DNA from 2 places in the Chungangia koreensis genome. Region 1 is predicted to be linked to the other one. Evidence: predicted binding sites of a transcription regulator. Region 1 holds the regulator's gene; the other holds the start of a gene.
The links. The regulator LexA, encoded in region 1, represses DNA repair genes until DNA is damaged. The targets are predictions, from matches to a motif close to CNAACANNTGTTNG.
Positions count from the first base shown of each region.

Region 2: parE (DNA topoisomerase IV subunit B) is a predicted target of LexA. The motif match lies at 1,323-1,336, and genes of this name have one in related genera.

Region 1 is NZ_JBHSEC010000019.1:441,470-457,334, forward strand. Features, by position in the region: gene sirA (sporulation inhibitor of replication protein SirA) at 1-16, opposite strand, end outside; gene tkt (transketolase) at 788-2,785, opposite strand; gene ACFOZY_RS11395 (DUF896 domain-containing protein) at 2,869-3,102, opposite strand; gene ACFOZY_RS11400 (YneB family resolvase-like protein) at 3,170-3,826, opposite strand; gene yneA (cell division suppressor protein YneA) at 3,823-4,140, opposite strand; gene lexA (transcriptional repressor LexA) at 4,312-4,932, shown strand; one part of gene ACFOZY_RS11415 (IS3 family transposase) at 5,214-6,163, opposite strand; one part of gene ACFOZY_RS11415 (IS3 family transposase) at 6,163-6,541, opposite strand; gene ACFOZY_RS11420 (N-acetylmuramoyl-L-alanine amidase) at 6,675-8,216, opposite strand; T-box leader at 8,334-8,568, shown strand; gene hisS (histidine--tRNA ligase) at 8,678-9,943, shown strand; gene aspS (aspartate--tRNA ligase) at 9,963-11,750, shown strand; RNA gene ssrS (6S RNA) at 11,795-11,979, shown strand; RNA gene ssrS (6S RNA) at 11,991-12,175, shown strand; gene ACFOZY_RS11445 (tRNA threonylcarbamoyladenosine dehydratase) at 12,275-13,036, shown strand; gene ACFOZY_RS11450 (replication-associated recombination protein A) at 13,088-14,344, opposite strand; gene cymR (cysteine metabolism transcriptional regulator CymR) at 14,622-15,038, shown strand; gene ACFOZY_RS11460 (cysteine desulfurase family protein) at 15,077-15,865, shown strand, end outside.
Region 2 is NZ_JBHSEC010000019.1:655,919-671,783, forward strand. Features, by position in the region: gene ACFOZY_RS12505 (hypothetical protein) at 1-85, shown strand, start outside; gene ACFOZY_RS12510 (HesB/YadR/YfhF family protein) at 153-440, opposite strand; gene plsY (glycerol-3-phosphate 1-O-acyltransferase PlsY) at 479-1,081, opposite strand; gene parE (DNA topoisomerase IV subunit B) at 1,353-3,323, shown strand; gene parC (DNA topoisomerase IV subunit A) at 3,320-5,758, shown strand; gene ACFOZY_RS12530 (hypothetical protein) at 5,979-6,215, shown strand; gene ACFOZY_RS12535 (MFS transporter) at 6,281-7,504, shown strand; gene ACFOZY_RS12540 (DUF1259 domain-containing protein) at 7,946-8,338, shown strand; gene ACFOZY_RS12545 (excalibur calcium-binding domain-containing protein) at 8,412-8,681, opposite strand; gene ACFOZY_RS12550 (sensor histidine kinase) at 8,864-10,243, opposite strand; gene ACFOZY_RS12555 (response regulator transcription factor) at 10,221-10,934, opposite strand; gene ACFOZY_RS12560 (polysaccharide deacetylase family protein) at 10,960-11,649, opposite strand; gene ACFOZY_RS12565 (glycosyltransferase) at 11,657-12,211, opposite strand; partial or broken gene ACFOZY_RS12570 (MGDG synthase family glycosyltransferase) at 12,356-12,848, opposite strand; gene ACFOZY_RS12575 (MGDG synthase family glycosyltransferase) at 12,869-14,044, opposite strand; gene ACFOZY_RS12580 (DedA family protein) at 14,224-14,811, opposite strand; gene ACFOZY_RS12585 (VTT domain-containing protein) at 15,020-15,865, opposite strand, start outside.

The sequences.
Region 1 (15,865 bases):
TTGAGTACGTTCGCATGAAAACTCCCCCCAGCTTTTCTATCATCTTACTAAACTTAATAGAAGAAGTTTGTCAAACGGAGGAAGGAATAAGGCACTATTTTTGTCGAAACCGAAAAAGATCAGTTGCAAAATAAAGATATCCCAGACCTTAAATACTGTAGATAAGATTGATTTTTAATAACTGTAGATTTATAAGAAAATAGCAGTACCCGCCACTTCGCTTTCCGTGGGCTTAGGCCAACAGGATGTTGGTCACAAAGGCGTTTCCGCAGGACGCGGCGGCCTTAGCCTTTGTTCATTAACTGAACGTCACTTCGTTCCTGCGGGGTCTTCAGCTCAAGCTATTCCCACAGGACATTGTAATAGCTTCCTCGAAAAGACACCGCACGAAGGAAATGCGAAGCATTTTCGAGGAGTCTTCGTGGCGAGCACTGCTTGATATACAAACATGAACAAAGGAGAGTCCTAATACTCCCATTCAGAAATGAAATTTACTTGTTTTAATCACTTATTTAAAGTAGAGATAAAGAGCGAAAGGCGGCGACTCCTTAGAGGAAGGCGTCCTAAGTTCGCCACGTCCTGTGGCAACAGACGCATGACCCGCATCCTGAGGGCCCGACAGCGAGTCAGTCCAAGACCCCGCAGGCGTAGCCGAGGAGGCTTGGCGCGAGCCCGCGGAAAGCGTCCGCCTGGAGCGATGCTCCAATTATCCAGCGGAATCTTATTTATGCTTTGGTCAATAAAATGAGAGGCCTGCATAGCAGACCTCTCATTTCTTAATTGATATTCACTCCAACATTTCTTTAACAAGCGATACAACGTTTTCCGGACTGAAGCCGTATTCTTTCATCACGATTTCCCCTGGTGCACTTGCTCCGAAGGTATCGATTGAAAGGACTTGGCCTTCATCTCCAGTATATTTATGCCACCCTAAGGATGAACCCATTTCAATTGCTAAGCGTTTTTTCACGGATTTTGGAATGACGGATTCCTTGTAAGCTGCATCCTGTTTTTCGAAACGGTCCCATGAAGGCATGGATACAACAGAAGCTTCTATTCCATCTGCAGCAAGCATTTTTTGTGCTTCCACAGCGAGGCTAACTTCTGAACCAGTCGCTAATAAGACCACATCTGCATTTTCTTTAGCTGCCGGGGAAACAACATATGCCCCTTTGGTTACGCCCTCTTCTGCAAGGTTTGCCGTATGTTTTAGAACCGGCAAGTTCTGTCTGGAAAGGACCAACGCTGTCGGTACAGATTCGGAAGTAACTGCTATTTTCCAAGCAGCCATTGCTTCGTTAGCATCCGCCGGTCGAATGACAGAAAGATTTGGCATAGCACGTAAAGCAGCCAAATGTTCAACCGGTTCATGAGTAGGGCCATCTTCTCCTACTGCGATACTGTCGTGCGTAAATACATACGTAACAGGAAGTCCCATTAGTGCGGACAAACGAACTGCTGGACGCACATAATCACTAAATACGAAGAATGTCCCGCCAAATACTCGTAAACCTCCGTGAAGTGCCATTCCATTTAGAGCCGTACCCATAGCAAATTCACGTACACCAAACCAGATATTACGGCCGGCACCTTCTTCAGCAGTGAAGTCGCCTCCATCTTTGATGGTTGTTTTATTGGAACCTGCAAGGTCTGCACTTCCTCCGAAGAAGTAAGGTACTGCTTTGGCAATTGCATTTATGGCATCTCCAGATGAGGAACGTGTTGCTTGTGATTTCCCTTCTTCATATACAGGGAAACTAAGTCCTTCTGGCAGTTCCCCATTTAACGATGCTTTCAATTGAGCAGAAAGTTCCGGGAAATTCTGTTCATATTCATTGAATAGAGCATTCCATTCCTCTTCAGCTTTCCCTCCTAACGCATCGATTGACTTACTGAAAGTCTCATACACTTCATCAGGAACAAAGAAATCCTCTTCAAATGTCCATTTGTAATATTCTTTGGTTAATTTCATTTCATCTTCACCAAGTGGTGCTCCATGCACATCCGATTTACCGGATTTGTTGGGGGAACCATATCCGATCACGGTTTTCACTTCAATCAGTGTCGGTTTGTCGGAGGAAGATTTTGCTTCTTCTATCGCTTTCGATACAGCACCAATGTCGTTCCCGTCATCCACACGTAAGTAGTTCCATCCATAAGATTCAAACCGTTTGCGGACATTTTCGGAGAAGGACATGCCAAGTTCTCCATCTAACGAGATATCATTGCTGTCATAAAGTACGACCAATTTATTTAACTGTAAGTGTCCAGCAAGCGAAATGGCTTCACCAGCAACACCTTCCATCAGGTCACCGTCGCCACATAATGCATATGTAAAGTGGTCGACAATCTTATAGTTTTCCTTATTGTACAAAGAAGCTAAATGACGTTCGGCCATTGCCATACCAACTGCCATCCCGATTCCTTGGCCAAGTGGACCGGTAGTTGCTTCTACTCCAACTGTATGTCCATATTCCGGATGTCCTGGAGTTTTTGAATTCCATTGCCTGAAGTTTTTAATCTCCTCCATCGGGAGTCCATAGCCGCTCAAATGTAAAAGACTATATAAGAGCATTGAACCATGACCGGCTGATAAGACAAAACGGTCTCGGTTGAACCATTCAGGGTTTTTAGGGTTATGGTTCAAATGTTTCGTCCAAAGAGTATAAGCCATCGGTGCAGCACCCATTGGAAGACCCGGGTGACCGGAATTGGCTTTTTCAATTGCATCGATAGATAGAGTACGGATCGTATTAATAGCAAGTTGATCGACTTGATTTGTCATTAGTTAACATCCTTTCAAGTGACAAGAGATACATTCCTCTTATAGTGTAGTCAACGTTCTCCATAAATACAATAACGCCGCTATCAATTAGGGTACTTATTATTCCTGGATTGCTTTACTTTTTCTGGTGTTACGTCATTTCCATTCGGGTCGACTATTTTTACATTTTCAATCATATCTCTCATGGAGGACCGGAAAGTATCTAAGTACTCTTTTCTTAAAGCGGATTGTTCCTTCGCTTCTTCAACCGATAAGCCGATCGTTTTTGACTTTTTGGATAGTTCGCTAATTCGTTGGAGTTTCTTTTGTGGTAACAAGATCTCTCCTCCTTTCTAAGATGCCATTATTAAAAAGGTATGAAAAAAAGACTGAAAGCGCAAGAAATTAGCCTTTCAGTCCTTCTATAATTTCGGCATAACGGCGATGAACGGTCGCCTTGCTCACTTGGAAACCTAGTCCTCTAAGAGTTGAAGCGATTTCTTCAAAAGTTAACCCTTTTTCCCGTAAATTAATAATTTCATTCACTGGAAGGTCAATCCTTTCCCTACCCTCCGGATTCCCCTTTAGCTTCAAGTTTTTTTCAGGACGGTATCCCTTTTCAACTGCACGCCGCATCCCTCTTCTAATTTTAGCATTATGTATTTTACGTTGATATTCTTCTACAATGGCCAATATATTAAGCAGCATCGTATCCATCTCGTTAAGTGAAACAGGTCCAGCATCATTTAGTGAAAAGACTTCGGAACCCGATTTCTGCAGTAAGTGCAAAACCGCCATTCTGGCATTTCCTCTCCCAAGACGAGTTTCATCCTGTACCAAAACGACATCCACACCAGCACTTTTTACGAATTCCAATAAGCTCAGAAGTCCTTCACGTTCTACATCATAACCGCTATGTTTGTCCGTGAAGATTTTCGAAACCTTCAAATCCAATTTACCCGCAAATGATTTCAATTCCTCTTCTTGTCGTTCTAAAGAAACCTCTTGCGACTCTTTTTCCGTGCTGACTCTGCAGTAAATAACACAGCTTTTATTTTTCAATGATTCTCGCCTGCCAAATAGATTTCGCCTGCAATCTGATCAGTTTTCATTAGTGAACTTGGAATAACCAGCTTGCTTCCAGATGTGATTACTGGATGGTGTAAGTCGTTTGCATCCATGACTGAAGCGATCCATTCCTCGTGTGGAAGGTCACCCTTATATTGTTCTGCTAACGTCCAGAGTGTATCCCCTTGATGGATCACAATCGTTTTATTGGGCTCTTCTTCCCCCATTACAAGTCCGGCAATCAATGTAAGTATGGCACTTAAAGCAATAATGGATAAAATAAAAGAATTATTTTTAATGAAGTTCATCAAATTCAACCCCTAATAAGAATATTCGTTCGGAATGTATGTTCTTATTTTATTACGAACATCTGTTTCTTGTCAAGAATTTATTTCGAACCTATGTTTGCATTCTTATACGAACATTGCTATACTATATGTAAGAATAGACAGACCACATACCAAAAAGAGGTGAAGGAATTGAAGAAACTATCAAAAAGGCAGGAAGATATCCTTGCATATATAAAGGAACAAGTCCGCTTAAAAGGATATCCACCATCCGTCCGTGAAATCGGGGAAGCTGTTGGGCTTGCTTCCAGTTCAACAGTCCATGGCCACTTAGCCCGACTTGAAAGTAAAGGCTTGATCAGAAGGGATCCCACAAAACCAAGGGCTATTGAAATTTTGGATCCAGACTCTGACTTCACAGTAAAAGCAGGAGTTGTTCATGTTCCGTTGGTCGGTAAAGTTACAGCCGGACTTCCGATCACTGCCGTTGAAAACATTGAAGAATACTTCCCTCTACCTGAATCATTCGGAACGTCGGAGGATCATCTCTTCATGCTTGAAATTGTAGGTAATAGTATGATAGAAGCAGGGATATTAAATGGTGACTACGTCGTCGTCAAACAACAACAAACTGCTAATAACGGAGATATTGTAGTAGCTATGACAGAGGAAAACGAAGCAACTGTCAAACGATTCTTCAAAGAGAAATCTTATTTCAGGCTTCAACCGGAAAACTCCTCTATGGAACCCATTATTGTCGAACAGGTATCCATCCTCGGTAAGGTCGTTGGCGTGTACCGGCAAATTCATTAAGGAATCTTTGACCGCTTGATACTTCAAGCGGTTTTTTTGTTTGCGAATAACCCCCTCCCTTTTCCACAAAATACGGATGAATGAATGATTAAAGGAGATTGAGTCATGGGAATTTTAAGTGGAAATAAAGAAGAACCGTTACATTATGGCGAAGTATTTGGTGCCTGGTCTTGGCTCCTTCTTCCACCGCTCCACTAAAATCACCAAATGTATAAAAAAACAGCGTTGGAATCTGAACTGCGCCCTGTAAAATGGACAATTAAATAAAAGCAACCTGCCAATTAGGCAGCCAAAAGATGGCTTCGGTATTGTACCGGAGTCATCTTTTTTAAATCCCATTGATATCTCTGAGTATTGTACTCCTCGATATACTCCGCCACAAGTTTATAAAGAGTTTCAAAATCCTCTGCTTGTCTATAGTCTAACTCGTCTTTCAAATGGCCGAAGAATGATTCCATTGGGGCATTATCCAGGCAATTACCCTTACGGGACATTGACTGTGTAAGTTCCATTTTCCTCACTCGATTCCTGTATTCAGGATGAGTATAGTGGAATCCCTGATCTGAATGTAGGATGGCTTCAGGATGAATGTTTCCATTCAATGACTCTTTCAATCTGGCAAGAGTCCGATAGACAATCTCCATGGATAGGCTTCTTGAAAGATCAAACGATACAATCTCACGTGTCGCCAAATCTTTAACACAGGAAAGGTAAGCGGTTTGCCCATTCCTGTAGTGAAGATAGGTGATATCGGTTAAGAATACTTTCTGGGGTTCTTCCTGCTTAAACTCGCGATTCAGATGGTTTGACACCGTACGGTGTTCTTGGGTGGCCTTCGCCAGCTTTCTGTATGGGTTCATACGGCGAATCTTCGCGCTCATCCCAAACTTATTCGTTAGTCTCCGGATTTTCTTAGGATTCATGATGACACCATAGTCATTCTCTAAAATCATCCGGAGGACCCGATAACCTGCTTTTCCTCTCTTTGCATCATAGATTTGTTTTAGGAGAAGGTAATCCAGGAAATCTGATTCCTCCTTTACGGATCGGTTGTCCGACTGTTTCAACCAAGCGTAGTATCCGCTTCGGCTTACTTCCGTCACTGTACAAAGGTAGGCCGTCATGTACTGTAAATTATATTTGCGAATGATTTCATTGATCAATTGATATTTCTCATATGGCTTTAGTGTCTCTTCCTCGCCTGCCTTTCGAGTTCCTCGAGCTTTTTTAAAAGTTCAAGTTCAGCTTCCAGATATTTTATGCGCGCTTCAGCCTTTTCCAATCGCTTTTCCGCAGATTGATTTTTCACAGGAGGTCTCCCAGTACTGCCTTTTCCACGCCTTTCTATATAAAAGCCTTCCTCGCCGTAAACGGCATAGGTGGATCTCCAACGTGATAAGCATTCCTTCGGCTTCTTTGGACCGATGAGGTCCAACGTCAACCCTTGATTGATGAAGATATCAGAAGGCGATTTCCCTTGTTTGTATTCGTTAACTGCCTTGATTTTGAATTCAGGAGTAAACGAAATCGACCGATCGGTAACAGCTTGGACAGCCTCATTGCGTTCCAATATTCTCTGTTGAGATTCATTAAAAATTCTTTTACTCATATTCACTCACCCGTTTCATCTATTTGAACTATTATAACGGGGTTTTGAACAGACAAAAACCCCGAATAGGGTCACTTTTATTAAAGTGTCCACTATTCGGGGTTCAGTTCAAATCGAAGTGAACAGGTTCTTTTTATTCGTTCAATTGATCGTCAAAATAGCTTAGTAAGCCTTTGTAAATCCCGAGAGTTGCTTGTTCGCGGAATTGTTCAGTTGTCACATGACGTTCCTCTGATGGATTGCTTAGGTAACCAAGTTCGATCAGGACACCTCGTTGACGGTTTTCCCTCAACACTAAGTAATTTCCAGGCTGATTTCCACGATTCCGTAAAGTTATCGTTTCGCTCATTTCTTCGTTGATAGCCTTAGCAAGATCTCGTTGATAACTGTGCTGATAATAGGTCGTAAATCCATGAACTGAACTGCTATCTGTAGCATCGTAATGGAGACTTATGAAAGCATCGGCCCCTACTTGATGTCCTATAGCAACCCTTTTACGTAAATCCACATATACATCCGAATCCCTTGTTAAGGTAACGTCCGCGCCAGCAGCTCTCAATTTCTCAGCAAGCATTTCAGCTGTTTTCAATGTAATTCCTTTTTCTAAAGTTCCCCGTGCCCCTGTTGTTCCTCTGTCATTCCCGCCGTGTCCGGGATCAAGAACAATATCCAAACCGTGCAAAGTTCCTTTTTTGCGATTTGGCTCGTCCTGTTTCTTTTCAACAGAACCATCACCGGCTTTTACAACCCAATTTGCGACAAACGTTTTTCCGTTGTTTCCGGCAGCTACTTCATACCAATCGCCGCTAACAGATTTTACAGCAAATTGCTCACCAGCGTTAGCCCGATAGACTACTTGACTATCTGTAGTAGGCTCGGAGCGAAGGTTTGTCCCATTGTACAGAATCGTGACAGAATTTGGTGCATCAGAAGATGTTTCACCTGCTACCGCTTTGTCCGCTTTATCGACAAAAGTTCCATGGAAGGAATAGACCCATCCTTCCTTGTTCCCTAAATCGATTTTCACCCAGTTAGAGGATTGCTCTTTTACTTTGAATGATTGTCCTTTTTTGATCAAGTCCACTCGTTTTGAAGTAAGGTCAGGTTTTGAACGTACATTTAATGCGCTGACCGAAACTTCAAAGAAGCGGGTAGTCGCAATGTTCGTCTTATCATTTTCTTTTTTGCTCGATTCTTCTATGTATTGGGTTGATACCCAACCTGTAATACCGTTAAATACAATTTCAGTCCATTCCCCATTACTTTGGATCGCAACAGCTTCATCACCAGCAGACATTTGGGAAAGTACGGAGGTGGAAAGGGAAGGCTGTGAACGGATATTTAACCGATCAACTTGAGAAACAATGTTTTTACCTGAAGACTGCCCCTTTTTCAGTGATTCGGTATGCCAGGAAGCGATCCATCCCTTTATGGACCCATTCTCGACTTTCAACCAATCTCCAGACTTGTCTTTAACGCTAACCACATCATTTAATACGAGTGACCCCGTCACCTTGTAAGAAAGTCCGGGACCCGAACGGACCTTAAGGGACTTGACCATAACTTTGACTTCTTCATCGGCAGCTTGGACAGGTAAAGATAAAGGTGTAAAATAAAAAATAAGTACAGTAATGAGAATAAATTTTATGTATTTTGTTGAAACTAAAGATTTCACCGTATCCCTCCTTTACATCATTCTAAAATTTCCGACAAAAAAATACCATCCCTTTTTAAGAAAATTTGATTGACATTAAAAAAATGAGTCATTATGATTAGAGGTAATCTAAATGAGTAATCGCCTATGACCGGAAAAGTAGCTATATCGCAGAATGGCAAGAGATGGAAAGACTTGGCTGAAATCTTTCCTCCAGGAGCATATAAGTGAACAACAACCGAGAGGCTCCTTGTCGAAAGGTGGAATTCCATCTAGTAGGGAAGGACGGAACCGGCCGTTATCCGGATCGAGGTGGGTGCATTAAGCACCAACTAGGGTGGAACCGCGGAAGCTAATAGCTCTCGTCCCTTGCATATGCAAGGGACGGGGGCTTTTTATATTTTCTAACTCATTAACCAAGCGATCAAAACCACCTTAAGTATCAGTTGAATGGGAAAATAGACAGAAAGGCAGGAATGTATATGAGTTATCAAGTTCCAAGAGGGACAAAAGACATTCTTCCAGTTGAAACGGAAAAATGGCAGTCAATTGAGAGGCTGATCCAAGAAACTTGCAGCCTTTATCAATACAAAGAAATTCGTACGCCGATGTTTGAGCATACGGAGCTGTTTTTGAGGAGTGTAGGAGATACTACAGACATAGTCCAAAAAGAAATGTACACCTTCACTGACCGTGGGGATCGAAGCCTTACCCTTCGTCCAGAAGGAACTGCAGCGGTTGTCAGGGCCTATGTTGAGCATAAAATGTTCGGAATGCCGGACCAACCGGTCAAGCTGTATTATATGGGACCAATGTTCCGTTATGAACGTCAGCAAGCTGGACGTTATCGTCAGTTCTCTCAATTCGGGGTAGAGGCGATCGGAAGTGCAGATCCGGCAATCGATGCAGAAGTTATTTCTTTGGCAATGGATATTTGTAAAAAAGCAGGATTAACAAGTCTAAAACTTGTCATTAATTCATTGGGGGATGCAGAAAGCAGGGCTTCGCACAAGGAGTCACTCGTTGAACACTTTAAGCCAAGCATCGGTGAATTTTGTCAAGACTGCCAAAACAGGCTGGAAAAGAATCCGCTTCGGATCCTCGATTGCAAGGTTGACCGTAATCACCCGCTGATGAATACGGCACCAGCATTAAGCGATTATTTAAATGAGGAATCAAAGCAATATTTTGACAAAGTAAAAGAATACTTAACAGTAATGGGACTGAAATTTGAAGTGGACGTAAATCTCGTCCGCGGACTTGACTATTACACTCATACGGCTTTTGAAATCATGAGTACGGCAGAAGGGTTCGGTGCCATTACAACTCTTTGCGGTGGAGGACGTTATAACGGATTGGTGGAAAATATTGGTGGACCAACTGCTCCTGGAATCGGTTTTGGCATGGGTGTTGACCGTATCCTGTTAGCACAGGAGGCAGAAGGAGTTCCGTTACCGAAATTATCAACTCTGAATGTGTATGTGGTAGCTCTTGGTGAAGAAGCTAAAAAGAAAGCTGTTGAAGTCGTCCGGAATTTCCGTTTAAATGGCATTTCTGCCGATCTTGATTATTTGGACCGGAAGATGAAAGCTCAAATGAAATCAGCTGATCGGTTAAGTGCCGAGAATGTTTTGATCATTGGTGAGGAAGAATTGAATGAAGGATGCGCCGTCCTTAAGAATATGACGGACGGTACCCAACAGAAAGTATTATTCGATGAAATACTATCATTTTTAAAACGGAACTAATTAGTCAGGGGGAATCATCGTGACAAAACGGAGTCATTATTGTGGTGAAGTAACAGAAAGTCAAATTGGAGAACAGGTGGTCTTAAAGGGCTGGGTTCAAAAGAGACGTGATCTCGGTGGACTGATTTTCGTAGATTTACGTGACCGTTCAGGAATCGTGCAAATTGTATTTAATCCTGAAATCTCTGAAGAAGCTTTAAAAATTGGAGAACAGTTACGAAACGAATATGTGCTCCAAGTAGCCGGAAAGGTCATCGCACGTGAAGCAGCTCAAGTTAATAATAATTTGAAGACAGGGAAAATTGAAATACAGGCAGAAGAGGCAGTGATTATAAATGTCTCAAAAAATCCGCCTTTCATGATTGAGAATGATACAGATGTAAACGAAGATATCCGATTGAAATATCGCTATCTCGACCTTCGCCGCCCAGTCATGTATAACACATTCAAAATGCGTTCTGACATCATGAAAGCGATCAGGTTGTTCCTTGACGAGGAAGGATTCCTTGAGGTGGAAACTCCGATTTTGACGAAGTCCACTCCCGAAGGGGCAAGGGACTACTTAGTTCCAAGCCGTGTCCACGAAGGACATTTTTACGCCTTACCGCAGTCACCTCAACTCTTTAAGCAGTTATTGATGGTGTCTGGTTTTGATAAATATTATCAAATTGCTCGCTGCTTCCGAGATGAGGATTTACGGGCTGACCGGCAGCCTGAATTCACCCAAGTGGATATGGAAGTAAGTTTCATGTCTATGGATGAAATAATTGAAATGAACGAACGCCTTCTCCTAAAAGTGATGAAAGACGTAAAGGGCATTGAAATTAAAACTCCATTTCCTCGTATGCCATATTCGGAAGCCATGGACAGATACGGCTCTGATAAGCCGGATGTTCGATTTGGTCTTGAGTTAAAGGATGTTTCTTCCCTTGTAGAGGATACAGAATTTAAAGTATTCTCGGGAGCTGTCCAAACTGGCGGCCAAGTAAAATGTATCAATGTAAAAGGAGCAGCTTCCAACTACTCCCGAAAGGATATTGATGCTTTAGGGGAATTCGTGGGACGCTATGGCGCGAAAGGTCTTGCATGGTTGAAAGTCGAAGACGATGGGCTTAAAGGGCCGATTGCCAAATTCTTTGAAGAAGAACGTGCAGCAAAACTGAGCCAAAAAGTAGAAGCTGAAACTGGAGATCTACTCGTATTTGTTGCAGACAGCAAAGAAGTGGTGGCAAATTCCTTAGGTGCACTTCGTAATAAGCTCGGGAAAGACTTAGGTCTGATCGATGAGTCCCGTTATGAATTCCTATGGGTAACAGACTGGCCGCTATTCGAATATGACGCTGAAGAAGGCAGATATTATGCGGCTCACCATCCGTTTACGATGCCTTTCGTAGAGGATGTACACTTGCTCGAAACAAATCCTGGAGAGGCTCGCGCTCAAGCATACGACATTGTACTGAATGGTTTAGAGCTTGGTGGAGGTTCCATCCGGATTTATGAACGTGAAGTACAAGAAAAAATGTTCAGGACTTTAGGATTCACTACAGAAGAAGCGAAGGAACAATTTGGATTCCTTCTGGAAGCTTTTGAATATGGTCCACCTCCACATGGTGGTTTAGCGATCGGTCTTGACCGGCTGGTGATGCTTCTTGCAGGTCGCTCAAATATGCGTGAAACGATTGCTTTCCCTAAAACTGCAAGTGCAAACGATTTGATGACAGCGGCGCCTGGTACTGTATCCGAGAACCAAATGGACGAATTAGGACTATCGGTCAAGGTGAAGAATGAGTCTAATTCTCCAGAATGAACCAATTGAAAAATAATTGGTCATGTGCTAATATGTACTTACCACGAATCCTGATGTGTTCGTTATTTGACTTTCAGTTTTGACCGAACACTTTGATCGTCGGGAGTCCTTATTTCCAATTAGCTGACATGCCCCTGTTAGGGGAAGTCAAAAGATTGGGAGCGGACACCCACCTGCTGCGTGCGGGCTCAAAACGATTATATACGAAGACGGCACGATCGGGATTCGTACCGTTATAAATTTATCCTGATGTGTTCGTTATTTGCCCTTTGTTTTGACCGAATACTAATATCGTCGGGAGTCTTACATAACCGGACAGATGACATGCCCTGCCAAAGGGAAGTCAAAAAGTCGGATGCGGACACCCACCTGCTGACAGTAGGTGCAAAACGATAACTTGCATAGACGGCACGATCGGGAACAATTATTACTGACTAATCACCCTCTGGCTTATTGCCGGAGGGTTTTTTGTAGGTTAAAATTTGTAGTGCCGACTTTAAGTCACAAAGAAAGGATGCTAACTTATGCTACACCAATTTTCTCGGAACGAACTTGCAATTGGAACAGAAGGAATTGAAAAACTTAAACAAACGACTGTAGCCATCTTAGGCGTTGGGGGAGTCGGTTCATTTGCAGCTGAAGCGTGTGCAAGAAGCGGAATCGGTACCATTATCTTAGTCGATAAGGACGATGTGGATATTACGAATATTAACCGCCAGTTAGTTGCGTATATGTCTACCATCGGTAAGTCAAAAGCCGAAATCATGAAAGAACGGATTGCCGATATCAATCCAAATTGTAAGGTTGTATCGCTACACATGTTCTATACGGATGAAACGGCTGAAGAATTTTTTAGTTATAAACCGGATTATGTCATTGATGCCTCTGATACAATCATCTACAAAATCCATCTCATGAAAGAGTGCCTGAAGCGGGAAGTAAAGATCATTTCTAGTATGGGTGCAGCCAATAAGACAGATCCTACGAGATTTATGATCGAAGATATTTCTAAGACTCATACTGATCCAATCGCAAGAGTGATCCGTACCAAGCTTCGCAAGGATGGAATCAGAAAAGGCATTCCTGTGATCTTTTCGGATGAAAGCCCGATTGTTGTAAGAGAGGAAGTCGTTGAAACGGTAGGAAAACCGGAAGCGAAAATCCGGAAGGCCCAAATGCCTCCATCCTCAAATGCCTTCGTCCCTTCGGTCGTCGGACTCATTGCAGCGAGCTATGTATACAATGACATTACGAGAGATATTAATGTGAACCGTGTAAAACACTAATTTAAACAAAAAGGAACGAAGGGCTCATCGGAAAACAGAACCCTTCGTTCCTTATTTCTTTTTCATCGTTTTTAGTTTTTCATAGATTGCGCCCATCCGCTTTTCTTCTCCAGCGTTGACTGGCTTATAAAAAGTAGTGTGTTTTATATGATCAGGCAAGTATTGCTGATCGACCCATCCCCCAAATGTACCAAGCGGTTGATCGTGCGGGTACAAATAGCCTTCATGACCGAGTGACTTGGCGCCGGCATAATGTGCATCCCGCAAATGGGATGGAATATCACCCGTTTTGCCGCTCCGTATAGTAGAAATCGCATTGTCCAATGCTTTATATGCAGAGTTTGACTTAGGAGATAAACACATTTCAACGACTGCACTCGCCAATGGAATTCTTGCCTCCGGCAAACCGAGTCGATCTGCAGCCTGTACAGCTTGGAGAACATGGCCGCCGACAGCTGGGTTGGCTAGACCGATATCCTCATAAGCCATGACAAGGAGCCTCCTTGAGACTGCAGTTAAATCACCAACTTCCAGTAAGTGAGCCATATAGTAAAGAGCGGCGTCAACATCGCTTCCGCGAACCGATTTTTGCAGTGCAGATAAGAGATTATAAAAGTGCGAACCTTTTTTATCCCCATACACGCCGATCCTGTCCACCAAGTTATCGATGACGGAATCATCCACTATCGTTGCCCCGTCCTCCTCATCAGAGGCGTAAACGATCGATTCCAAAAGTGTCAACGCCTTCCGGGCATCTCCGTTTGCTCCACCGGCAATTTTATTGGTCTGTTCCTCAGTTATCATTATCTTCTGCTTTCCCAGTCCACGTTGTTCATCTTCAATTGCTCTCTTCAGCAATTTGTGAACGTCCTGTTGGGAAAGTCTTTTCAGTTGCTTGATTTCACCACAACGTGAACGAATCGCCGGATTCACATCATGGAATGGGTTTTCGGTTGTAGCACCAATTAGGATAATCGATCCGTTTTCAACATGCGGGAGGAGGGCATCCTGTTGCAGTTTGTTGAATCGGTGGATCTCGTCTAAAAATAATATGACTTTTCCAGTCATTCTGGATTCCGCTACTACTTCTTCAATGTCTTTCTTACCTGCGACTGTTGCATTCAATGGGATGAACGGCAAGTTCACTGTACCCGCGATGGCATGAGCAAGGGAAGTTTTCCCAACTCCGGGTTCTCCGTATAGCAGCATGGAAGGGACATGTCCATTTTTAATCATTTTATATAATGCAGTATGTGGTCCAATAACATCTTCTTGGCCTGCGATTTCGTCAATTGTTTTTGGTCGCATTCTGAAAGCTAAAGGTTCGTTTGACAATTTCCTTCCCTCCTAAAAACGTACATTCGTTCTCTTATTATACCTTGAAATGAAAAAGATTTGTTGAACAGCAAGCAAATGGTTTGAATCATTGGATGTTATTTAGTTTAATTATTTCTATTGTTCATTCAACCTTAGCCTATGTCCAAAGGCTTTTCGTAATTGATAGGGTTAATTATATCCGAGTAGATTAGGTGGAAATATGCTATACTATCATGAAGTATTGCTGAATAGTTTTGAGGTGTAAGGATTGAAAATTTCAACGAAGGGCCGTTATGGTCTGACGATTATGATTGAACTTGCTAAGAATTATGGTGAACGTCCACTGCCATTACGAAAAATTGCAGAAGAGCATAAGTTATCGGAACCTTATTTAGAACAGCTCATCTCTCCTTTGCGTAATTCCGGATTAGTCAGAAGTGTCCGCGGTGCAAATGGTGGCTATCTTTTGTCAAAGCCTCCATATGAGATTTCGGCTGCCGAAGTCATACGAGTATTGGAAGGTCCGCTTCAGATTGTCGAAGCTCTCGAGGACGAGGCACCGGCACAAAGGGAGCTGTGGAAACGGATCCGTGATGCAATCCGTGATGTGCTTGACCGGACGACAATTGAAGATTTGGCAAAATATGATGAACCTTCCGACGAAGGTTATATGTTCTATATATAATTTCTACATAGCTTATTAGATAAGGGAGTCTTGCAACAATGAACAGAATTTATTTGGACCATGCAGCCACTTCACCAGTACATCCAAAGTCTGCCGAAAAACTGGCGGAAGTGTTGACAACTGTATATGGGAATCCTTCCAGCATCCACGGAACCGGCAGGGAAGCACGGAAGCTGTTAGACGAATCTCGTGAGGTCCTTGCAAAAAGCATCGGTGCGGATGTCAATGACATCATCCTGACAAGCGGTGGTACAGAAGCGGACAATTTAGCCATTTTCGGTACAGCCTATGGTCGAAAAGATGAAGGAAAGCATATCATTACATCAGAAATTGAGCATCATGCTGTTCTGAATTCTTGCAAGAAGCTTGAAAAAGAAGGGTACGAGGTGACCTATTTACCAGTAGATCAAGCTGGAAAGGTTTCCATCGATGACTTTAAGGCTGCACTGAGACCCGATACCATTTTAGTTACCATTATGTATGGAAACAACGAAATCGGCACCATCCAGCCGATTAATGAAATCGGTGACCTTTTGGCTGACCATCCCGCAACTTTCCATACAGACGCCGTTCAGGCATACGGCATCGTTCCATTGGATGTAAAAAAACTGAATGTGGACTTGTTGAGTGTATCCTCCCATAAGGTGAATGGTCCGAAGGGGATCGGCTTCTTATTCCAAAAACCGAAAACCCTTCTTTACACACAATTGATCGGTGGTGAGCAAGAAAGAAAGCGCAGGGCTGGTACAGAAAACGTTCCCGCTGCTGCGGCGTTCGCCGAAGCCGTTAAAATTGCACAAGATTCATTGGAAGAAAAGCGAGAACGT
Region 2 (15,865 bases), 210 kb from region 1:
ATTCGGAATTCATCAAGAACGTATTTTAAAGAACGAAGGTTTAGGTGAGCAATTGCTAAAATTTAAGAAATGGGAGGGATCCTGAACGGGATCTCTTCTTTTCTTGCCATTAAAAAATCTCCAAACTACGATGAGTTCGGAGATTTTCTATGCTATTCATAACGGTAGGACAGTTCGTTTTTGGTTTCGTCGACACCGACATACAGATCATGGCCGCTAAAATACCACACATCCTTTTCCTCAATGAAAAAAGTGATGTCATTCTCTTTCGTTTCCACCGCTGCTTCCATAGGCTGATCAATCATAACGCCCAACGAAAAACCTTCATGTAATGGGCTTGAACCACCGTAGCGGGCATAAAAGCGTACCATATCGCCTGGTTCCGCATCCATTTCATCTTGAAACCATTTCTTCGCCTCGTCGGAAATATGGATTTTCATACGAGTCACCAACTTTCAGTCAAGTTAGTTCTATTATATTATATCCATTTTATTTTTGGCTCAGTTCCTGCCTTGATCCTCTTAATATTCTCTCGATGACGGTAGAAAATGAATATCGACACAATAAGAATCAATAGAAGGAGGGAATAATCTCCCGTATTGATTGTGTAAATGATAGTATAGATAGTTGCAATGATCGTCATAATCATAGACGACAGCGATACCATTTTCGTGATTTTCAAAAAGATGAAAAAGCTAATGATTAAGATCAAGAATAGAGGCCAGTGGTAACCAAGTACCACTCCTCCAGAAGTTGCTACAGCTTTCCCGCCGCGGAATCCTGCGAAAATCGGATACATATGTCCGATCACCGCAAGCGATCCTAATATGAGCGGATGAACAGGTGAATCTGCAAAAAAAGGTATGAGTGGAAGTAGAGTTGCTGCTGTTCCTTTTAAGATATCAATGATCGTAACAATGAGACCAGCTGTCTTTCCTAAGACACGAAATGTATTCGTACCGCCTAAATTCCCGCTGCCGTGCTGCCTTATGTCCGTTTTATAAAACCACTTTCCAATCCATAGTCCGGACGGTATTGATCCAAGCAGATAGGCTATCAATATGATCATGACTGTTTCCAATGTGTTTGCTCCTTTTCCGTTCGAGTCATTAGGACTTACTCCTAACAGTTAGCATTAGTTTACCATGTTCATAGAGTCTTCTACAACGGAAATTTTGTAGCTCAAGATTACGGAAACAGCGTCATATCGGGAAATTGAATTGCCAAGATCGTTCGAATTGATTTACAATGAATGAAGCCACATAGCAATCAGCATGAAATTGACATGCTTTTGTATAAGCTGTACGATTAAAAGAAAATAGGGAACAAACGTTTTGTTTGGGGGCGAGATTTTGGCAAAACAGCAAGCTTCAACGGTATATAATGATGATTCCATCCAGGTCTTGGAGGGATTAGATGCCGTTCGTAAACGTCCAGGGATGTATATCGGTTCAACCGATGCCCGGGGACTTCACCATTTAGTATATGAAATCGTAGATAATGCCGTTGACGAGGCTTTGGCCGGTTACGGAAACCATATCATTGTGAACATTCACGAAGACCAAAGTATCAGCGTACGGGACTTTGGCCGTGGAATGCCAACAGGGACCCATAAGACAGGTAAATCTACAGTTGAAGTCATTTTAACCGTCCTGCACGCCGGAGGTAAATTTGGCCAAGGCGGCTATAAAACAAGCGGCGGACTCCACGGGGTCGGTTCATCAGTCGTCAATGCACTTTCTTCTTGGTTGGAAGTGACCATTCACCGTGAAGGAAAGCTCTTCCGCCAGCGTTTTGAAAACGGTGGTAAACCGGTAACGCCATTAGAAGAAATCGGGAAAACGAAAGAAACAGGAACTATTGTACATTTCAAACCGGATCCTGCTATTTTTTCTGTCACGAAATATAATTTTGATACGCTTAGCGAGCGTCTCCGTGAATCTGCATTTCTTCTCAAAGGCCTGAAAATTGAATTACATGAGTTAGCTACCGAGAAAACGGAAGTCTATTTTTATGAAACAGGCATCGAAGCGTTTGTTGAATATTTGAATGAAGAAAAAGATGTGCTGCACCCGGTTGCTTTCGTGGAGGGTGATCAGGATGAAATAGAAGTAGAATTTGCATTTCAATTCAACGACGGTTATTCAGAAACGATTCTTTCCTTCGTCAATAATGTCCGTACGCGGGACGGCGGGACGCATGAAACAGGTGCAAAGACTGCAATGACCAAGGTCTTCAATGAATATGCACGAAAAATTGGCCTTCTGAAAGATAAGGATAAAAACTTGGAAGGTTCTGATATCCGAGAAGGGGTCTCAGCAGTCATTTCAGTCCGGATTCCGGAAAATCTGTTGCAATTTGAAGGGCAGACGAAAGGTAAGCTTGGGACAAGCCAGGCAAGAACAGTAGTCGATTCCGTCGTTTCACAGAAGTTGATGTACTTCTTGGAAGAAAATGCGGAGCTTAGCGCATCATTAGTCCGGAAAGCAATCCGTGCCCAACAGGCTCGCGAAGCTGCTCGTAAGGCACGCGAAGATGCCCGTTCCGGGAAAAAGCGTAGAAAAGATACGCTCCTTTCAGGCAAGTTGACACCTGCCCAATCCCGAAACGCAGCTAAAAACGAATTGTTCTTAGTTGAGGGTGACTCTGCAGGGGGATCTGCCAAACAAGGCCGTGACCGTTCATTCCAAGCGATCTTGCCGCTCCGTGGAAAGGTCGTTAATACGGAAAAAGCGAAATTGCAGGATATTATGAAAAACGAAGAAATATCGACGATTATCCATACAATCGGCGCAGGAGTCGGTCCGGAATTCACCATTGATGATGCTGCCTATGACAAAGTCATTATCATGACCGATGCTGACACGGACGGGGCACATATCCAAGTGTTGCTCTTAACATTCTTTTATCGCTATATGCGTCCGTTAATTGAGGCAGGGAAGGTCTATATTGCCATGCCACCGCTGTACAAAGTCTTTAAAGGTTCAGGCAAGAGTGAAAAACTTGAGTATGCTTGGACGGAAAAAGATTTGGATGCAGCCATCAAGAAAATCGGTAAAGGTTATATGCTTCAGCGCTATAAAGGTCTTGGAGAGATGAACGCCGATCAATTATGGGAAACGACGATGAATCCGGATACCCGGACATTGATACGTGTTCAGATTGACGATGATACACGCGCGGAACGCCGGATCACGACATTGATGGGTGATAAGGTAGAACCGCGCCGTAAATGGATTGAAGCGAACGTCGACTTCAGTTTGGAAGATGAAACAAACATCTTGGAAAATGATTTATTGGTTGTAGAGGAGGAACATGAATGAGTCAAACCGAGCGCTTACAGGACTTACCGTTAGAAGAGGTGATCGGTGACCGGTTTGGCCGCTACAGCAAATACATCATCCAGGACCGGGCTTTACCAGATGCACGAGATGGCTTGAAACCCGTTCAACGACGGATTCTCTATGCCATGTTTCATGAGGGAAATACGAGCGACAAAGCGTTCCGGAAGTCTGCAAAGACCGTAGGTAACGTAATCGGTAACTATCACCCGCACGGAGACTCCTCCGTATACGAAGCAATGGTCCGGATGAGTCAGGACTGGAAGGTCCGCCACGCATTGGTAGAAATGCATGGTAACAACGGTTCCATCGACGGTGATCCGCCTGCTGCGATGCGTTACACTGAAGCGAGGTTATCAGCGATAGCCGGAGAACTATTGAGGGATATCGGAAAAAGAACGGTTGAATTCATTCCCAACTTTGACGATTCCGAAGTTGAACCGACAGTATTACCTGCAAGATTCCCGAATTTGCTCGTAAATGGCTCAACCGGTATTTCTGCCGGTTATGCAACGGATATTCCACCACATGCACTTCATGAGGTATTGGATGCAGTCCTCATGCGTATGGACAACCCTGAAGTGACAGTCGATGAACTTATGACTGTCATCAAAGGGCCGGATTTCCCGACTGGCGGTATTATCCAAGGGATTGACGGAATTAAAAAGGCTTATGAAACTGGAAAAGGTAAAATTGTTGTCCGTTCCAAAACAGAGATTGAAGAGCTCAAGGGCGGAAAAGAACAGATTGTCATCACAGAAATCCCTTATGAAGTGAACAAAGCGAACTTAGTGAAGAAAATCGACGAAATTCGCTTTGATAAAAAGCTTGATGGCATTTCTGACGTACGTGATGAATCCGACCGTTCCGGACTTCGTGTCGTCATTGAATTGAAGAAAGAAATCGATGCGAATGGAATTCTTCAATATCTCTTTAAAAATACGGATCTCCAAGTAACTTATAACTTTAATATGATTGCCATTAACGATCGACGTCCGATGCTTATGTCACTTCCAAAGATGCTCGATGCATATATCGGACACCAAAAGGATGTCGTTACAAAGAGGTCCGAGTATGACCTGATTAGAGCAAAAGACCGTCTACATATCGTAGAAGGCTTAATGAAAGCTCTAAGCATTTTAGATGAGGTCATCCAAACAATCCGTAAATCGCAAGACAAACGGGATGCAAAACAAAACTTGACGAAAAAATTCGACTTCAGCGAAGCTCAAGCTGAAGCGATTGTTTCCTTGCAGCTTTACCGTTTGACGAATACGGACATTACAGAGCTTCGTTCGGAACAAGAAGAGTTGAACAAACTGATCGAGGAATTGTCTGCAATCTTAAACAGCGAGAAAAAGCTCATTAAAGTCATCAAAAAAGAATTGCTCGATATTCGTAAACGATACTCTGAAAGTCGCCGATCAGTCATTGAAGATGAAATAGAAGAGATCAAGCTTACTCTTGAATTGTTAGTGCCAAGTGAAGATGTCGTAGTAACAGTTACAAAGGATGGGTATGTCAAACGGACAAGCCTTCGTTCCTATAATGCTTCGAATGGGCAAACCTTCGATATGAAGGAAAGCGATTATTTGTTATATGAAGCGACGATGAATACACAACACCAATTGCTGTTATTTACATCGCACGGCAATTATATTTATCAACCTGTCCATGAGATGCCGGATATCCGCTGGAAGGACCTTGGCCAGCATATTTCAAGTATTGTCGGACTTGAACCGAACGAGCACATCATTTCAGTGGTGGGTGTTGAATCATTCGAAGAAAATGAGCAACATATTCTGAGTGTATCTAAAAATGGTATGGTGAAGCAATCCAAACTGTCTGACTACAAAGTGCAGCGTTATTCAAAGACCTTAAAAGCAATGGGTCTAAAAGGCGACGATGAAATGCTCACGGCAATTCCTGTGAATGGAACAGAAGATGTGTTCATTTTCACTCACAATGCATATGCAGTCAGATTCCCGCTCAGTGAAGTTCCTGTATTAGGAGTTAAAGCAAGCGGTGTCAAGGGCATTAATTTGAAAGACAGTGACTATGTCGTTTCTGCTGCAGCCGCGAACGAGCAAGCTGATTTGTCTATGTTGCTCATCACACAACGTGGTGCCGTTAAACGGATGAAGCTGAGCGAATTGGACGCTGGAACTCGTGCGAAACGGGGAGTCGTAGTATTGAAGGAACTTAAAGCGAATCCACACCGGGTAGTCACAGTCGATATTGTAGATGATCAAGAAGTGTATGTTTTGGAGACAAATAATGGCGGACGCGTTGATGTTGAAGCATCCACCATCAGATTTGTAGACCGCTATTCTAACGGAACCTTCAAGGTAGATGAGAAGGAAAGTGGTACCGTCGTCCATGTATTTAAAAAAGTGAGTCTACCTGAAACTAAATAAGTTAATATTACCCCTGGGTCATTTCGGATCCAGGGGTATTTTCATTGAAATAGTTGATAGTTATACAATGACCTTCGCACCTTTTCTATGTATACAAGACAAGCAGTATTTCATAGTTTAATAAAAGTGAATTTTTTAGCTGCTACTCTAACAACGTAAATAGTTATGAATTCAAATGATCTTATTTTTATTGCATTTATAAATTATTAGGCGGTGTACTGTGAAAAGGGATTTACCTTTAATGTTAGGTGCCGTTTCCATATTGCTTGCGATTCTTCCATTTTTCCCAAGGATTTTCTTTGCAATCGGGGCACTTGCTGGCTTTTTAGGTATCGTTTTAACGTTTAACGATATGAAGAGATACCGTCGGCAACATACTAATATGTTAAGAGTTGCCCAAGGTTTGTGCTTTGTCGGTACTGCTGCATGTGTATTCATTCTCATTTATTTTGTCTAAATACTTAATGACAAACTTCGAAATCCGAAGTATAATAGGCCGACAGATAACAGAAAAAATGGGGAATGGGTATGTGGAAGGACCGGAATGTTTGGATCATTCTTTGCGGAGAAATGATCGCGGGGCTTGGATTATGGACTGGAATCATCGGAAACTTAGAATTCATGCAAGAAAAGATTCCATCGGATTTTGTAAAGTCACTGATTATGGGTCTTGGACTTCTTGCTGGAATCCTTGTAGGACCGTTAGTAGGCAAGATTATTGACCAGTCGCGCAAAAAGAACATATTACTTTTAGCTGGGGCAGGAAGGCTTGTCAGTGTCGGATTCATGCTAATAGCCATTTGGACCGGCTCCATTTGGTGGATGGTAGCCTTTATGGTAAGTATCCAATTGTCAGCAGCATTCTATTTTCCGGCATTACAGGCTGCAATTCCACTTGTGGTGAAGGAAGAGAACCTGTTGACGATGAATGGGTGGCATATGAATGTAGCAACCATCGCACGAGTAGCAGGAACAGCGTTAGCAGGTGTTTTACTGGTCTATTGGCCAATATCAACGCTTTACCTAATATCCATGGTAGCTTACGTAGGACTTTTGTTCTTTACATGGATGCTGCGCATTGATGAAGGAAAGGGGAGGGAGGCACAGGTCAAAACGACCGCAAAAAGCGGTGGTTTCATGGAAGTGTTTCCTGTGTTGAAGTCATATCCAGTCGTAACAATGACGGTGATCATGACGTTAATCCCGCTATTATTTTTAGGATCATTTAACTTGATGGTTATCAATATAAGTGAAATCCAAGATTCTTCAGCCATCAAAGGAATGATTTACGCCACAGAAGGATTTGCGTTTATGCTTGGGACGATGACCGTGAAATATCTTGCCAATAAATGGAAAACTCAAACAATCTTATTTATATTCGTGTGCCTAATTGGTTTTGCTGAAATGATGTTAGTCTTTGCTGATCAGCAATTTTTGACATTAGTAGCATTCGCGATATTCGGATTTTCCATTGGATGCTTTTTTCCAACAGCAATGGTCATTTTCCAAAAACAAATGCCAAAAGAGTTCCATGGGCGATTTTTCTCGTTTCGTAATATGTTAGAACGAGTTGTATTCCAAATCGTATTACTGGCAACCGGGGCGTTGCTGGATCTAATCGGGCTTCAATCGATGGTCGTTGTTTTCGGTACAATGAGCTTAGGCTTAACAGTAGTATTCTTTATACAACTAAAACGGAAAAATATCATATTAGATCAAATGAAACCAGCCGCTAAAAGTGCATAACTTTTGGTGGTTTTTTCTTTTCTGTCTCACTATTTCAAGTATACTTTGAAACGAGATTCAACTTCCTATAATTTATATTATGTAAACTAAAATTTAAAAAAAGAAAAAGGAGGCTTTTTAACCTCTTATACCTTTCGCCTGCTTCTAATTTCATTGTGTTTTTAATTCCTGTATTGTCTAATTTCTATTTGTAAAATATTTTTTCTTTCAAGAAATAAATCGCTGTGATTATAAAACCTCTTACTTGATCTTCCATCACTAATATAAACTCTAAAATGATTTGTATGTTTAATAAGATTTGCTTCAAAATCCTGTTCTTCCAAGTTCTTCATTAAGCTAAAGAATGCTCCTGTTTGTATGCTGGCTAAAAAAACATCTACCTAATTTACACACAATAAAGTTAATGGGCATAAACTTATACATGATGATTGGAGGTTAAAGATGACTGATTTCAAGGAATTATGCCAACAATTCTCCTCCATTCTTGGTGGAGAATTGAATATTAAAAAGGGCGTATGCACAGTTCAAAAAAAACGTTCCCATATTAATGTAAAAATCATGGGAAGACCCGCTAACTCTGTTCTTCAATCTTTTTGCTCGTTTGAATCAATCGACCACCAAGGGAAAGCTTTAAACTTAGGAGAAATAGCACTTCTTCAAGAAGAGGTTTATCCATTTACCTGGAGCTTACAAAGATCCGGAATAATATTGACTGCCTTGCATAATCATTGGTTATTTGATAATCCACGTATTTTGTATGCACACTTCATTTCGGTCGAAGATCCATTATCTTTTGCACATAAAGTTGCTGAAGCATTTCAATTGCTCAAATGATATTCCAATACGAACGATGTAGTTACAAGTGAAAGAATCTAATGTTCCATCGCCCATGATAAATTTCAATTCATTAACGTTCACACGCTATTGAATCTTTATCCCGATCCATCTTTTTATTCGCGTCATATAAAGCTTGAGAAACAAATGGTGTATATTTTGTCTTTCCGCCTTTGTTTTTGACGTTGGCCGCTCTTGCCAATCCGCCTTTATACACCTTATTCAACTCAGTGCAGTTTTTGTATGTCACGACTTTCTCACTTTTCGCTTCAACAGATATATTGCCTGCTGCGAAAATAAGTGTAAGCAATATAGCAGAACAGATAATCGCCATCTTCTTCATAACAACAGCCCCCTATTTCCTAAATATTCCTCATATCTAAAAATACAATAAACTATTAACTCTATATTGTCCAAGCAAATTTCTATACGTACTCTAACAGCCATATAAAAAAATCCCGAAAAAATCAGGATTTTTGGAGTATCTGCATCATTCATTTGAACATTGGGCTTGTTAAAATCATTCTATTGATGTAAGTTGTCTTCCGAACTATTCGATATAATTAACTCTACAACCGTTCCCTCATTTTCCACGCTACTGATCTTTATCTCCCCATGATGTAATTTAATCATCTTTTTAGCAATATGAAGGCCTAATCCCGAACCTCCTGTTTCACGATTTCTTGCCTTATCAACTCGATAAAAACGGTCAAAAATGTTTTTAATCTCTTTTTCTGGAATACCAATACCATAATCGGTCACACGAATAATTGAAAATTCTTCATTACCCTCTAAACAAATTTCAATTTTGTCCTGACTATATTTAATCGCGTTGTCGAGTAAAATAATGATGACCTGCTTGAGTTTTAATTCATCTGCCATTATAAGTATCGGTGATTGATTGTAATGCAGAAGGATATCTCTTTTATAGACCTCTTTCATTTGTTTTATAATCTCTTGACATAGCAATACAAGATTCACTACGTCTAAGTCGAGTTCAACTTCTTTTTCTAATGAAGCCACTGCCAAAAAAGTCTCTGTCATTTGCTGAATTCTTGTTGCTTCAGAGTGTATAGCATGGATCGCTTCCTCTGCTAATTCTTTATCATTAAGTCCATGCCGTCTTAACAAATTTGCATAGCTTTTTATCACTGTTAATGGTGTCTTTAATTCGTGGGAGGCATCTGAGACAAATTGTGATTGCTTTTCAAAACTCCCCTCCAGTCTATCAATCATCCGGTTAAACGTATTTGCCAGCGTTTCAAGTTCATCTTTAGTATCATTCACAATGTTAATCTTCTTAGGAACGCCACTGCGTTCGATATCTTCCATCGTATTAATCATGTTGGTAATTGGACGCATAATAATATTCGACAGCCATTTGCCGCTCAACAACGACAAAATAACAGCCAGCAATGTACTAAATCCCAGAATCCACAAAAGAATATCTTTTCTTGTTTCAAGGCCTACCAATTCTTCCCCAATTTCGATACTCCCGTTTAAACTTGGTATATTTTCGATTGGAGAACGAACAATGATTATTTGCTTTTCTTTTTTTCCAACCTTTATTGCACGTCTCTCAGCTTTCTGTGTTTGAACAAACTTACCCTTAACTTTGTCCGATAATTCCTCATTATTGGTTATTTCATATAAAACCTTTCCATCAGGCTGTAAAATTCGAATATAAGAATTCTCAGTGAGATTATTCTTCACATCAGCATTAATTTGAACAGTTTCATTAACCTGGATGTTTTCAATAAGATCTGCTGCTTTTTGAAAAACCCTATCCTCTTCCATATTAACAGTCGTTTTCATAAACAATATAAAGACTAAAATATTAATCAAAATTAGTATTAAAAGCATCCATGCGGTTGTTAAAAGATTAATCTTTTGGGTAATCCTCATCTACGTTCTCCTTTATAGTATAGCCAATCCCTCTAACCGTGGTTATTAGAGGTTTAGCAAAACCTTCTTCAATCTTTTTTCGTAAATGTCGGATGAACACATCAATCACGTTGGTTTCTCCTTCATAGTCGTAGCCCCAAACATTAAAAATGATGTTTTCCCTTGTTACAACTTTGCTTTTATTTTCTATTAAAAACACTAATAAGTCGTATTCTTTCGGTGTTAATGGAATGGTCGTTCCATTTCTTTTAACATCCCGAGTATCAGTATTAATAACGAGATCCTCTATTGAAAGAATTGAATCATTCATTGGTTGTTCATGAGAAGAATAATGACGGAAACATGCACGAATTCTTGCCAAAAGTTCTTCAATTTCAAATGGCTTTGTAACATAATCATTCGCGCCCTGATCAAGTCCTGCAACCTTATCAAATGTAGTATTTCGAGCTGTTAAAAGAATAACGGGTATGTTTTCCTTTTCCTTTCTTAATCTTCTTAGTACCTCTATTCCGTTTAATTTTGGAAGCATTACATCTAATATAATGAGGTCAATATCTGTGTGTAATGCCGTTTCCAAGCCCGCCTTACCGTTATATTCCACTGTGACTCTGTAGCCTTCATATTCTAATTCCATTTTGAGAACTCGGGCTATTTGAATTTCATCCTCTACTACTAAAAGATGTTTTTTCACTTCTCTCCCCCCAATGATAAAACCTTTAATTCAATTCATCTACGCGAACACAAGTATACCCTTTTGCCCTCACAGTTAATAATACATCCTTCAAAGCATTAATCGTGTTCAAAGGTGCATCAATTTCTGCTCCGGGTGTATCTCCACAATCATGAAGAAGAATGATGTCACCGCCCTTTATTTTTGATAATCGGTTCTTAATCTTATTAGATCCGCCAGAAGTCCGCCAATCTTCCGCCATGATCGACCAAAGGATAATTCTATATTTCCCCTTATTGACCATATCAAATAGATTAAGCATTCCCCACGGCGGACGATAATAGGAAGATTTAATGCCAGTAATTCCTTCAATTATTTTAGCAGTATTCTCTACACCTTTTCGTACTCTCCATGGAGACATAAACCAATTCGAACGGTGAACATAATTGTGTATACCGATCAAATGGCCTTCATTATGCATTCGCTGAATGATTTCTGGGTGCTTTTCCGCTTTTGAACCAACAACAAAAAATGTGGCTTTCACATCATTTGTCTTTAAGAGATCCAGAAGCATATGTGTATAGATCGGATCCGGGCCATCGTCAAATGTAAAGGCTATCTTATTCTTTTCGTGTCCTCTTTTTAATACATTAAGCCCTAACCCTCTTGATAAGGCATATGGAATTACCGTATACAATAATAATAGAAAAATAAGTACCGAAATTATCAATCCCATAATATTTTCATCTCCACACCAAGTTCTTCTTCACTATGCTTTTGTTTTTAATCTTAGGTGATTGACCACGATTTTCCGCCTCAACAATCAGATGAATTGCATCTCTTGCTGAAGATGTAGAGTGATTTTGCTCGATTCTCACTTTCATCCTTCTTAATGGTGCTGAATCATAAATAAGCTGATTAATTAGTTCACTCAAATCTTCTTCAGTTTTCGCAATGAATGCGTAGCCAGAACGATATAAAAACTCCATATTTTCTTCTTCCTGACCGGGGAGATGGTGAAATATCAATAGCGGCAAATCCATTGCCATGGCTTCCGAAATTGAAACTCCCCCAGGTTTTGTAATCATTAGATCCGAAAGGGCCATTAATTCCTGGATATTCTCAGAGAATCCAAAAATTTTTACATGATGCTTGGAATTTATCAATTCCACTTCCAATTGCTTTCTCAGCTTATTATTCTTGCCGCAAACGATCAAAAACTGAATTGGCACTGAAATTGATTCCAGAAATCGGAATGAGGGGAATTCTTTATTAAACAAACCGTCTCCCCCTCCCATAATTAAAATAGTGAACAAATTTGGATTTACTTTATATTTATCGGCAAGAATTTTCTTAGTTGGAACATCGTTGAATTTTTTCCTAACAGGAATTCCGGAGTGGATAATATTATTACTCTCTATTCCTAACGAAATTAAACCCTCACGTACGTCAGCCGATCCAACCACATATAAATCGGTATAAGGATAAATCCAAAATGAGTGATTTGTGAAATCAGTGATGATTGTAATCGCCGGAATATCGATCAGCCCCTTTCTCCTTTAACTTTGACATAATACCGGCAGCAAACGGATAAGTGCTAATGACCACTTTCGGTTTTATTTCTTGGATATGCTTAAGTACTGTTTTCATCCCCAATAAAAATAATAAATTCAATTTAACTGAAAATGAATTTCTTTCATAGGTTTTCCTATACAAAAAGCTATAAACATAAGGAAATTTTTTGATTCCTTTTGTATAGATGAAATTACTAATTGGATAGGAATAGGGATGAATAGATTTCATGATATCAATGATGATCGGCTCTGAATTAGCCAAGCTCTCAATGGATTCGCTTATGGCATTTGCCACCTGATTATGTCCTTCGCCATAAGTTGCAGATAAAATTAGATATTTGTCGTTTCCATGTTCGTTCATTCCAGTTTCCTCCAAACAACTTATGCTCTTGCCAAATGGTAGACTTTTGAATCAATACGTTTTCTTGCTGGGCTAATAGAATCAATGTCAAGAATCTCTCTCAAAAAACCCACAATTTCCTCTGAGTCTGCCAGTTCAATACTATTTTCAAAAGATTGGATGGATCTTTCCCAATTACTCATAAGCTCCTTGTTTTGTAAGAAACTTAATAATTCCACTTCTGATAAATCTTTCTCATTCAATTGAAAAACAAGTCCTTTTTCTAAAAGATACTGTAAGTTAATCTCTTCCTGACCTGGAAGTACGGAGTGGACAAAAATAGGCAACCTCTTTTGTAGTGCCTCACTAATCGTAACCCCACCGGGTTTTGTTACAATCGCATCCATTTCATCATATAAATGGTTCATTTCTTCTCGTGACGAAATATAAGGAAGAGGATGAATATGTTCCGATTGCCATGAACTTATTTGATTGAATAGTCTACTGTTCTTTCCACATAAAACATAGAAATCGCATCTTGAATCATGTCTGGATTCTCCCAATAATTGAGCTATACCTCCAAGACCATTATTTCCTCCGGACATTAATATCTTTGGTCTGTTTAAAGACTTTTTTATTGAAGTGTTTTTAGTTATATCCTGGTGAACCGGTATGCCGGTAACAACTAATCTTTGTCCTTGTATTTGAACCTTTTTACTAAATTCTTCTTTATTATCTTTATGAGGAAGGAAATGATATTCGATTTCCTCTCGTCCCCAAACTTTATTAATAAAGAAATCCGTATACGCGTTTACTACAGGAGTATTGCATTTTCCTCTGCTTTTTAATTGGCTCAATAAATAGGATGGGAAACCATGTGTACAGACAATTAAGTCTGGTTTCTCTTCCATTAATAATTGCTCCAGTTTTTTGTAAAAGTAAAAAAAGTACCACTTCTGTGAATGTTGAACGCTTCTGGACGGTGAAAAGAATAATTTCTTGTAAACGAGATCATATGTGGATGGAGCATAGTTGATCCAATTCAGATAAGATGAAGTAATTAACTTTTCCATCATTGGGCTGGCATAGCTCATGAGATCAACTTTTTTCACAAAAATCCCTTGTGTTTGTGTTTGAACCATATCCATTAATGCCTCGGCAACTTGATGATGACCAGACCGCATTTGTAAAAATGGTAAGAATAATATTTTTTTCATTTTCTTCATCTCCTGTTCAAAAGTCATTTTAACTATGATTTCTACCCATTTAATGTAACATCAAACTTTTTACAACCTACCTTTTTCATCAATTTTTAATGGACTGAAAAGATAAAATTAAGACAAACAAAAAAGCGTCAAGTGCTCCATCTGGCACAAGACGCCTTAAACTTCCAAGGTTAAGTATTTCTTTTTTTAGAGTACTTTACGATACCAAAAACGATAAAGAGCAGCATGAGGAACAATCCTATATAGGGCATATACTCCAGATTAATATTAAATACACCGGATGTATAATAACCGATCAGAATAAAAGGCATTGTCCACACTAACGTTCCCAATACGGATGTATAAAGGAACTGCATAAAAGGGACCTTATTCATTCCCGCAAAATATGGACTTATTTGACGGATTCCAGGAATATAAAATCCAAACACTATCGTTTTTTTGATATTTCCTTTATACTTTTCTTTTACTTTTATCCAACGCTCTTCAGTTATTCCAACATATTTCCCATATTTATGAACAAAAGGCATTCCTACATATTTTCCGATTGCATAGGCGAATATCATGCCTGAAAAAGCTCCAAAAAAAGCCGACAGTCCCGCAGGTATGAATGCTAAACTACTTTGGTCAATTAGCACTCCAATAAAAAACAACAAAGACTCTTCCGGTGCAGGAATACCAACGATGCCAAAAAATAAAAATATACAAATAATAATATAACCATAGGTATTAATATAGCTTAAAAAAGTTTCAATACTCATAGTTCCCTCTTTTGTACAAAGTTTTTTAAAATCCTCTTCGAAATGGCAGGAGTATTGTTATAGGTTATTTAGTCACACTCTCTCCATCTCTACCTCCTTCAACAGTTTTAATATCTCGATAAAAATAATATTCACGCCTAGCCAGACTCCTCCAAAAACATACCCGGCAACAATGTCACTTGGAAGATCGATGCTAAAGAACAAGCGGCTAATGGCAATGAACATTAAAAAAAAGTAACGTAATGATTGGAATAATAGTTCGATAGTAGACAGGTTTTAAGGAGCGGACAACTATTAAAACCGCAAAGCCGTAAATGACGAAATTCATTAATGATTGTTCACTTGGGAAATTACTAAATAGATGTTCCGTAAACGAATAGGAAATAGGAGATAAGTTTTGAAAAACTCTCCTTAAAATTTCTTCGTAAATTTCTCCACCAAGGATCACAATGATAAGCGAAAGTAATTCTAATGTTTTTTTCTCGCTTTTCCATAAAATCAAAATGAAAGTAACTCCAATGATGAAAAATTGTATTTCCCTTGATCCTAATAATAAAAATGCTTGCATAATCTGTGTCCAATCATTATTGAACACCGACTGAATCAATATACGTGTGGCTGTATTGAAAGTGGTGAATTCATTTCCAAGATAATCCTGGATTAAACCAAACATGAAAATCGAAAGAACCAATGATAGGAAGGAAGTGATGGTTATTAGGAGTACTACCCTTCTTCTTGTATGAAATATGGTTAAAACCAGATTTAAATATTCGATAATTTTCTGTTTAATCTCAAGATGATATTTTTTGTAGATGTAAATAGCAATGAGTATAAAGGCTGCTGCAATGCCCCCTATAATGAGGTATCTTTTAATGGAGCTATGAAATGTTTCCCATTGGGGGCCCAATAATTTTCCAAGTGAAATAAATACGCTTACCCATATGAATGCACCAATATATGCAAAAATGGCATAAGTCCGGTATGGAAGCCGGGTCGCTCCTGAAAAATATCCCGTAACATGTCTAATTCCAGGGATAAAATAGGCAATCAGCAG